2 regions of the Shewanella sp. FeAMO genome follow, and region 1 is predicted to be linked to the other one. Evidence: predicted binding sites of a transcription regulator. Region 1 holds the regulator's gene; the other holds the start of a gene.
What was found. The regulator sigma-54, encoded in region 1, starts transcription at its own class of promoters, with help from an activator protein. The targets are predictions, from matches to a motif close to GTTGGCACGNNNNTNGNNT.

Region 1 (5,245 bases):
TGGGGGTGCTGATCACAGACCACAATGTTCGCGAAACACTCGACGTTTGTGAGCGAGCCTACATAGTCAGCCATGGGCAGTTGATCGCCGAGGGCACACCCGCTGAAATCTTGGACAACCAGCAAGTGCGCGCTGTGTACTTAGGCGAACAATTCAGGCTATAGTTAGGATCATGTCATCCGGTGGCAATTCCGGGTATTATAGTTTGTTATTATTGAATTTTTTCCTTGAAAAATAACGAGTAGGGATTAGCGGTATAATGAAAGCGTCACTCCAGCTCAAACTGGGTCAACAGTTGACCATGACACCTCAGTTGCAACAGGCTATTCGCCTGCTGCAACTGTCGTCCCTTGAGCTGCAGCAGGAAATCCAGGAAGCCTTGGAAGCCAACCCTCTGTTGGAAATGGCCGAGGACAACCAGGATGACGCTATCGACGACAACCACAAGGAAAACGACGCCGGCGAGTTGAGCGCCAAGCAGGAAGATGGTTCCACGGTAGAAACCTCAGAGGCATTGAACAATGAGTCTATGCCGGATGAATTACCTATGGATACCACCTGGGACGAAGTCTTTACCGCCGCCAGCGCCTCCGGGCCGGCCATGGGCCGTGAAGATGATATGCCCTTCCAGGGTGAAACCAGCGAAGGTCTCTATGAACATCTGGAATGGCAGAAGAACCTGACCCCGTTTTCCGATACCGACGACGCCATTGCCACCGCCATTATTGATGCCATCGACGAGCAGGGCTATCTGACCCAGAGCACAGAGGAGATCCTCGAAGCCATGGGCAACCCTGAGATTGAGCTCGATGAAGTCGAGGCAGTACTCAAGCGGATCCAGCACTTCGATCCTGTCGGCATCGCCTCCAGAGATCTGCGCGAATGCCTGCTGATCCAGTTGCAACAGTTCAACGCAGACACCCCGCATCTGGCCGACGCCCGCTTGTTGATTGACGAACATCTGGATCTCATTGCCGCCCGTGATTTCCGCACCCTGATGCGCAAGACCAAGCTCAAGGAAGATCAGCTGCGTGACGCCATCAACCTGATTCAGAGCCTCAATCCCCGCCCCGGCTTGCTGGTGCAGCCGATGGACGAGGAATATGTGATCCCTGATGTCAGTGTCTGGAAGAAAAACGGCCGCTGGGTAGTAGAACTCAACCCGGACTGTATGCCCAAACTCGGGATCAATCAGCAGTATGCGGCTATGGCTCGTAGCGCCCGCAGTCAATCAGACAGCCAGTTTATTCGAGGTCATCTTCAGGAAGCCAAATGGTTTATCAAGAGCCTGGAGAGCCGCAACGACACCCTGCTCAAGGTGGCCAACTGTATAGTGCAGTTCCAGCAGGGATTTTTTGAATATGGTGAAGAGGCCATGAAACCCATGGTGCTCAACGATATTGCCGAAGCGGTCGAGATGCATGAATCGACCATCTCCAGGGTCACCACTCAAAAGTATATGCATACCCCCAGGGGAATATTTGAATTGAAGTACTTCTTCTCCAGCCATGTCGGCACCGAAGATGGCGGAGAATGCTCTTCCACGGCGATCAGGGCTTTTATCAAGAAGCTCGTGGCAGCGGAAAACCAGAAGAAGCCTTTGAGCGACAGCAAGATGGCGCAACTTCTGGCAGAACAGGGAATCAACGTTGCAAGACGCACCATAGCCAAGTATCGCGAGGCTATGATGATACCACCGTCGAACCAGCGTAAGAGTTTATAAATCCACAGTTGGAAATTGGAGGAATCTTTCTATGCAAATCAACCTGACAGGACATCATATCGAGATCACCGACTCACTGCGTGACTACGTGGAAAGTAAGTTTTCTAAACTTGAACGCCATTTCGAACAGATCAATAATGTGCACGTTGTGCTCAATGTACAAAAACTGCAACAGATAGCCGAAGCCAAGATCCACCTCACAGGCGGCGAAGTCTATGCAACTTCTGAACATGCCGACATGTATGCCGCCATCGACGTTCTGATTGATAAATTGGATCGTCAGGTCATTAAACACAAAGAAAAGCTGACAAAACACTAACGATGGAACTGAGTACCATCCTGCGGCCGGAGTGCACTACCTGTGCCACTCCGGGCAGTAAGAAAAAGGTACTGGAGCTGATTAGCGATCTCGCTAGCGCCCAGTACCCCACCCTTTCCTCTCAAGCGATTTTTGAAAGCCTTTTGGCCCGCGAAAAGATGGGGAGCACAGGTATAGGTAATGGTATTGCGATTCCGCATGGCAGACTACCGGACATTACAGAGCCGATTGCCGTGCTGGTCAAATGCGAAGAGCCTATCGCCTTCGATGCCATAGACAACCAGCCGGTGGACATACTGTTCGCCCTCCTGGTGCCCGCAGATCAATGTCAGCAACACCTGAGTACCCTATCCGCCATGGCTGAAAAGCTCAGCGATAAGGCGATACTCAAGCAGTTGCGAAAATCCAGCGACGAAACAGAACTCTATCAGGTGATCACAGGATGAAACTCGCCATAGTCTCAGGCCGCTCCGGTTCCGGAAAATCCGTTGCCCTCAGGGTACTCGAAGACCTGGGTTACTACTGTGTGGATAATCTCCCCCTGCCCATGATTGGCAGCCTGTTGGAAAACCTCCGTGGCAGCAATGATCTGGTCGCCATCAGCATAGATGTGCGCAATATGCCGGATCAGGAAAAGGTGCTGGAACAACAGTTGGCGGCCTTGCCGGAAAACACCCAACTGACCAGCTTCTTCCTCAACGCCTCTGATAAAGTGCTTCTGAAGCGCTACAGCGAAACCCGCAGACTGCACCCCCTGTCCAAGAGCAAAGTCTCACTACAGGATGCCATCAAGCTCGAAGGCAAGCTGCTGGAACCCATGTCGAAACTGGTGGATCACTACATAGACACCTCGGCGCTGAACATCTATGAACTCAGTGACACAGTGCGGGAAATTCTGCTTGGCAGTGTCGATAAAGAGCTGGTGATCAACTTCGAGTCGTTCGGCTTTAAGCATGGTATGCCTCAGGAAGCCGACTTCATGTTTGATGTGCGCTTTCTGCCCAACCCTCACTGGGAGCCGGCGCTCAGGCCACTGACCGGGCTGGATGAAGCTGTGCAGGAGTTTCTCAGCCGCCAGCCACTGGTGAACAAGTTTATCTGGCAGATAGAAAATCTGTTGGAAACCTGGCTGCCGCACCTGGAACGCAACAACCGCAGTTACCTCACCATAGCCATAGGCTGCACCGGCGGCCAGCATAGATCTGTCTATGTCGCTGAGCAGCTCGCCAAGCGTTTTGGCAACAGCAAACACAAGGTACAGGCCCGTCACCGGGAGCTGAATAATGGCAAAGGTTGAGCGGGAAGTCACCATAGTCAATAAGCTGGGCCTGCATGCCCGCGCCGCCACTAAGCTGGCGGTGCTGGCCAGCGAGTTCGAAGCCGATATCACCCTGATCCAAGGCGAGAAAAAAGCCTCGGCCGCCAGTGTGCTTGGGCTCTTGATGCTGGAAACCGGTCAAGGCAAGAGTATTCGCCTCATCGCCGAAGGCCCGGATGCCGAACCCGCGATGGACGCTATCTGCGCCCTGATCAACGCCCGTTTCGACGAAGCCAGCTAAAGCCTTAGCGCTGCACTCTTTGTTTCTATAACCCCCCTGTATTGAGGTAACATATCCTCGCTTTGCATCACAGGGGGAACTGCATGCCAATAGAAGCGCTCGACCAAGAGCTGACAGAACAACGTCTTACTCAACTAAACCAAGCTCTTGGCAGTGGTATGTTCGTGCATGTGCGCGATATGCTGCAGCGAATGACGGCTTCGGATATCGCCTTTATTCTCGAATCTTCACCGCCGCGTACCCGTCAGGTACTCTGGCAACTGGTGGATCAGGAGCAGAGCGGCGAGATCCTCGAAGAGCTGGGTGAGGATATGAAAGACCAGCTGATCAGTCTGATGAGTCCTGAGCGTTTGGCGCGAGCGACCGCGGGTATGGATACCGATGACTTGGCCTATGTGCTGCGGAGCCTTCCCGATACCCTCTACAAGCAGGTACTGCACTCCATGAGTGCCCAGGACAGGGCCAGGGTCGAACAGGCGCTCTCTTATCCGGAAGACAGCGCCGGTAGTCTGATGAACACAGATACTGTGACCCTGAGGCCTGACGTCAATGTCGATGTGGTGCTGCGTTATCTGCGCCAAAGAGGCGAATTGCCTGAAGCCACTGATACCCTCTATGTGGTGGACAGGCGCGATATATTACTCGGCGGCGTCAAGCTCTCCAGCCTGCTAACCTGTAATCCCACCGCCGGGATCCGCAGCATAATGGATCCCGAACTTGAGAGCATTCCCGTCACCATGCCGGACAATGAAGTGGCCCAACTGTTTGAACGCCACGACTGGGTCTCGGCGCCAGTGGTCGACAGCGAAGGCCATCTGCTTGGGCGGATCACCATTGATGACGTGGTGGACGTTATCCGTGAAGATGCCGAACACTCCATGATGGGTATGGCGGGGATGGACGATGATGAAGACACCTTCGGCCCCGTATTCAAGAGTGCCTTTCGCCGCTCCCTATGGCTGACCTTCAACCTGTTTGCCGCCCTGCTGGCCGCCTCGGTCAGCAATATGTTTGAAGGCACGCTGGAAAAATTTGCCACTATAGCAATTCTGATGACCATAGTGCCCAGCATGGGCGGCGTTGCCGGCAACCAGACGCTGGCGCTGGTGATCCGCGGTATCGCCCTCGGCCACATAGGCCAGAGCAACTCCCGCTGGCTTATCGGCAAGGAATTGGCCATCGGCTTTCTCAATGGCCTGTTGTGGTCGGCACTGGTATTCACTGCCGTGTGGATCTGGAAAGGCGATCTGGCACTCGGCGCCCTTATTGGCGGCGCCATGTTGATCAATATGACGGTAGCCGGTCTCGCAGGGGCCAGTATTCCGCTGATCCTGAAAAAGCTCAATGTAGACCCTGCGCTGGCCGGCGGCATGGTGCTGACGACTGTGACGGATGTAATAGGCCTGTTCGCCTTCCTGGGGTTGGCGACTCTCGTTTTAATGAGCTGAGGCTCTGGTTCTAGTGGGCTGAAGGCTCAGGTTCTAATGGGCTGAAGGCTTGGTGTTGATAGCCTGAAGCTCTGGCCTTGACGCATTGCAGAAATAGCAGGGGGCGACCAGGTTCGTCCTCTGACGGTGGAAAATAGCGGGTCAGTCTTTAAGCCAGTGCACCTTGGGCTCATCCTGTTCACAGAAGACAGATACA
Region 2 (5,245 bases), 2.4 Mb from region 1:
ACCCTGGGTATGCTCAACCGCCCTGAAAGTGAATACAGCTATGCCGATGACGGTTCGATTCTGATACCGGATCTGCACAAAGATGATGATATGATTAAGGCCATACGTGCTCTGGTGGCCAATGAACCTGAACTGTCCACCCAAGTGGTGAAGAACTGGTTGCAAGAAGATGCCTGAAAAAAAAGCGGATAAACCAGCCGAGAGCGGCTTCGACGTCAAGAATCTCAACGGGATTGAGAAGACCGCCATTTTGTTGCTGAGTCTCAGTGAAGCCGATGCGGCCTCTATTCTCAAACACTTGGAACCCAAACAGGTTCAAAAGGTGGGTATGGCCATGGCGGCCATGCAGGAGTTCGGCCAGGAGAAGGTGGTTGCGGTTCACAAGCTGTTTCTGGATGATATCCAGAAATACTCCTCCATAGGCTTTAACAGCGAAGAGTTTGTGCGTAAGGCACTGACTACCGCATTGGGTGAAGACAAGGCCGGTAACCTTATCGAGCAGATTGTCATGGGCAGCGGCGCCAAAGGCCTCGACTCGCTCAAGTGGATGGACGCCAGACAGGTGGCGACTATTATCCAGAACGAACACCCGCAGATCCAAACCATTGTTTTGTCCTATCTTGAACCGGATCAGGCGGCGGAAATCTTTGCCCAGTTCCCGGAAAACACCCGTCTCGATTTGATGATGCGTATCGCCAACCTCGAAGAGGTGCAACCTGCAGCACTGCAGGAGCTGAACGACATCATGGAGAAACAGTTTGCCGGTCAGGGTGGCGCCCAGGCCGCCAAGATGGGTGGCTTGAAGGCCGCTGCCAACATTATGAACTACCTGGATACCGGGGTGGAGAGCCAACTGATGGAAACTCTGCGCGAGTCCGACGAAGAGATGGCGCAGCAGATCCAGGACTTGATGTTCGTGTTCGAAAACCTGATCGATGTCGACGACCGTGGCATTCAGACGCTGCTTCGGGAAGTGCAGCAGGATGTACTGATGAAGGCGCTCAAGGGCGCCGACGAGCCACTGAAGGAGAAGATCCTCGGCAATATGTCCAAACGTGCCGCCGAATTGCTGCGTGACGATCTCGAGGCCATGGGGCCAATTCGTATCAGCGAAGTGGAAGTGGCCCAGAAAGAGATATTGTCCATCGCCCGTCGCTTGTCCGATGCCGGAGAGATTATGCTCGGTGGCGGCGGCAGTGAAGAATTCCTTTGACAGGCGAGTTTGAATGACAGACAAAAAGGTGTCCCACAACATTTTGCCGCCGGATGAAGCGGACGAGTTTGTTAATTGGCAGTTGCCCGATGTGGGTGACGCCATGCCGCTTAAGCCGAGTAATCTGTTTGGCTATAAGCCTGGACGTATAGAGCCCAAGACCGCCGAAGAGGCTGTATCACCACCGACTTTGGCTGAAATCGAATCTATCCGCGAGCAAGCCGAGCAGGAAGGTTTTGCCGAAGGCAAGGAACAAGGGCTGGCCAAAGGCCTGGAGGAAGGCCGTCTTCAGGGCTTGGAGCAGGGCCACAGTGAAGGTTTTGCCCAGGGACTTGAGCAAGGCCGGGAAGAAGGCTTGCAACAGGCCGCCGTCATGATAGAGCGTTTCGACGCCTTGCTTGCTCAGTTCGAGGCGCCGCTGGCGCTGCTGGATACCCAGATAGAAGAATCTTTACTGACCTTGGTCGGCACTTTGGCGCGCAACCTCATAGCCCATGAGCTGAAGACCCACCCGGAACATATACTGGCGGCGCTCAGGCAAGGGATAGATGCCCTGCCACTCAAAGAGCAGAAAGTGAATCTGCGTTTGCACCCGGAAGATATGGCTTTGGTCAGCGAGCTCTACGGTGAAGAGCAACTGACACGTAACCGCTGGACACTGGAAGCCGATCCCGGCCTCAATCGTGGTGATTGTGTGGTGGATAGCCAACGCTCGCAAGTGGATATGCGCCTGGAAACCCGTTTGGAAGGGGTGTTTGCCAATCTTGAAGCCGAACAATCCATGTTGGCGAAAAAGGCCGCCCAGCAGCAGGCCGCAATAGACGATAGGCCAAGCCCGCCGCCACAGGACAGCGAGCAGGAGCAAACGCTTGCAGATGAACAAACAGCCGCTATGAGCGACAAGGCCGAGACCGCAAGCCAAGAGGGCGAACAGCCCATCGAAGGAGACACTCATGATGCAGCAGCGCCGAAGCCAACTGCTGAGTGAACTCAAACACTTGGCCGAAAAGCAGGCGCCGTTTCAAGCGGTTGCCAGTGGCCAGTTGGTGCGGGTGGTTGGCCTGACGCTGGAAGCCAGTGGTTGCCGGGCGCCGGTCGGCAGTCTCTGTGCCATAGATACCATGGCGGGTAAGCTTATTGCCGAGGTGATAGGTTTTGACGATGAGCTATTGTATCTGATGCCGGTGGAAGAACTCAGGGGCGTGCTGCCCGGCGCCAAGGTGATGCCGCTCGGTGAACAAACCGGGCTCAGCGTCGGTTTGAGTCTCCTTGGTCGGGTGCTGGACGGTAACGGCCAGCCGCTCGATGGTATGGGCGCCCTGCACACAGACGAACAAGCCTCGCGCCATAGCCCGGCAATCAATCCCTTGGCCAGACGGGCGATTACCGAACCGCTCGATGTAGGCGTCAGAGCCATCAACGCCATGCTTACCGTGGGCAAGGGCCAACGTATGGGGCTCTTTGCCGGCTCCGGCGTGGGTAAGAGTGTGCTCCTTGGCATGATGACCCGCGGCACCACGGCCGACATTATTGTGGTTGGCCTGGTGGGGGAGCGTGGCCGGGAGGTGAAAGAGTTTATCGAAGAGATCCTGGGCGCCGAGGGGCGGGCCCGCTCTGTGGTCATAGCCGCCCCGGCCGATACCTCCCCCTTGATGCGCCTTCGTGCCTGCGAAACCTCGACTCGGATAGCCGAGTATTTTCGCGATCTCGGCTATGACGTCCTGCTGTTGATGGATAGCCTGACCCGTTACGCCCAGGCGCAGCGGGAAATCGCCCTGGCGGTCGGTGAGCCGCCGGCAACCAAGGGGTATCCGCCTTCAGTATTTGCCAAGTTGCCCCGTTTGGTGGAGCGCGCCGGTAATGGTGGTGAAGGGCAGGGCTCGATCACTGCCTTCTATACTGTGCTTACCGAAGGGGACGATCAGCAAGATCCCATTGCCGATGCCTCGCGGGCCATTTTGGACGGTCACATAGTGTTGTCACGGGCCTTGGCCGACTCAGGGCATTATCCGGCGATAGACATTGAAGCTTCCATCAGTCGGGTGGCACCCATGGTGATAAGCGAGGCGCACCTGGAAGCGATGCGGCGCGTCAAGCAGGTTTATTCGCTCTACCAGCAAAACCGGGATCTGATCTCCATTGGTGCCTATTCCCAAGGCTCGGATCCGCGTATCGACAACGCCATACGCCTGCAACCCGCCATGAACGCCTTTTTGCGGCAGGGGATGCGCGATGCCATTAGTTTCAGCGATTGCCAGCAAATGTTGGGGCAGCTTGCTGCCCAATGTAAGGTGTAATGCCATTCAGTGCGGGAGTTTGCGTGCTCGACAAAAATGCAGTGACCATAGGGGAGCCTGATCTCAATAGAGCGCCGGGTTAAGGCCCGTAAGGCAGGCAATTTTAAGGAATAATACTACAGATGGCTAAATCCGATCCTTTGCACACAGTGTTGAAACTGGCGGTCGAAGCCGAAGAGCAGGCGGCGCTGCAGCTTAAAGCCGCACAAATGGAATGCCAGAGGCGTAAATCTCAGCTGCAGGCGCTGCAGGAATACCGTCTCGACTATATGAAGCAACTCGATGCCCAGCAGGGGCAGAGCATTGGCGCCTCCTATTACCAGCAGTTTCATCGATTTGTGCGTCAGGTAGATGATGCCATAGGGCAACAACTTGCCGTGGTCGCCGAGGCCGATAAGCAGCGGGCCTATAGACAGCAACATTGGCTGGAGAAGCAGCAAAAGCGTAAGGCGGTGGAGATGTTGTTGGAGAAAAAAGCCCTGCAGGCCGAAGCCAAAGCCGCCAAACAGGAGCAGAAACTCATCGATGAGTTTGCTTCCCAGCAGTTTTTCCGTCGCAAGCTCAACCATTGAGCCCATTCCGACATCCATTCCCGGACAATTCCTTAATATTCATTCTATATTTTTTATTGGCGTGAATTTTGCTTTGTTTGAGACAGAGACATTAATTCTGACTCGGCCTATCTTTATCTATTGAGGGCCTAGGTGCTGGAGGAAGGCATGCAGCAGTTATCCAATATCCTGATCGGCAATGCGGGCGGCAAGGGAGTTTCTGCCACAGATGCACTACAATCTACTGATAACGAAGCTTTTTTCGCCGCTTATCAACAGGCGCAGGCTAAGTTCTCGTTCGACTCGCAAGGCGCCAAGCCGGGATTTACCGGTGGCAGTCTTATCAGAGAAGGTGCCCAAGCTGAGCAGGCCGTCGATGTCTCGCTTATTCTGGGGCAAATAGCCATGGGCAAGAAATTGCCGTCTGAAGACGGCACCATAGTCACCGAAGTGGATGAGGTGAGCCTGCTGAAACAGATTGCCGCTCTCACCGGGCTCAAAGAAGATGAGATCAAGGCCATGTCTCCCGAAGAGCAGATGAAGCTCTTGGAAAACCTCAAGCAGGGGAGTGCCGAGCTTGGCATGGTAGTGACAGATAGTCTGGAAGGCGCAGAGGTGATTGCCGCTGACGAAGGCGACGAGAGTGAAGAAGACAGTGCCAAACTGGCCGATACTGATGAGAAAGCGGCAAGCAAAGGCGATAGCAAAGCAGAGGATGAAACTATAGATGCTCCTTTGCTGGCTCTCGACAAGGCGGCTGCAACAGCGGAAAAGGCCAAGTCTCAGGAAGGCGAGCAACAAATGGGTTGGCCGGATGCTGATAAGTCAGCGCGTAAGGCGGCGACTCAGGATGGTATGGCTGCTGTGGTTCGTGAAGCTGTGCTCAATGCCGCTGAGGAAAAGAGTGACAAGATCTTGGCGCAAAGCGCAATTGCCGAGAAGGCCAAGACAGATACTGCCGGCAACTTGGGGGCTGCGGTGGCCGCGGCGGCAACGTCTGTTGGCGCTGACGGCAAGAGTGACAAAGCTACGGCCAAGGATGTTCTCGCCAGCTTACTTAAGGCTGAGGTGAAAGGTACTCAGACTGCTGCCGAGGTACGAAGCCCTGTGAGTGACGCCATACATCAGGCGCTCAAGGGCGATGCGGCATCAACCCAGACAGATATCAGCCCGTTTCAGCAACA

Region 2: a site for sigma-54 is predicted at 4,138-4,156, ahead of ACWAU4_RS07690 (flagellar hook-length control protein FliK). Genes of this name have one in related genera too.

What each region holds. Positions count from the first base shown of each region.
Region 1 is NZ_CM132201.1:4,121,522-4,126,766, forward strand. Features, by position in the region: gene lptB (LPS export ABC transporter ATP-binding protein) at 1-164, shown strand, start outside; gene ACWAU4_RS18540 (RNA polymerase factor sigma-54) at 260-1,723, shown strand; gene hpf (ribosome hibernation promoting factor) at 1,755-2,042, shown strand; gene ptsN (PTS IIA-like nitrogen regulatory protein PtsN) at 2,045-2,488, shown strand; gene rapZ (RNase adapter RapZ) at 2,485-3,339, shown strand; gene ACWAU4_RS18560 (HPr family phosphocarrier protein) at 3,326-3,601, shown strand; gene mgtE (magnesium transporter) at 3,685-5,049, shown strand; gene ACWAU4_RS18570 (hypothetical protein) at 5,191-5,245, opposite strand, start outside.
Region 2 is NZ_CM132201.1:1,700,869-1,706,113, forward strand. Features, by position in the region: gene fliF (flagellar basal-body MS-ring/collar protein FliF) at 1-177, shown strand, start outside; gene fliG (flagellar motor switch protein FliG) at 170-1,213, shown strand; gene fliH (flagellar assembly protein FliH) at 1,227-2,201, shown strand; gene fliI (flagellar protein export ATPase FliI) at 2,170-3,510, shown strand; gene fliJ (flagellar export protein FliJ) at 3,633-4,082, shown strand; gene ACWAU4_RS07690 (flagellar hook-length control protein FliK) at 4,230-5,245, shown strand, end outside.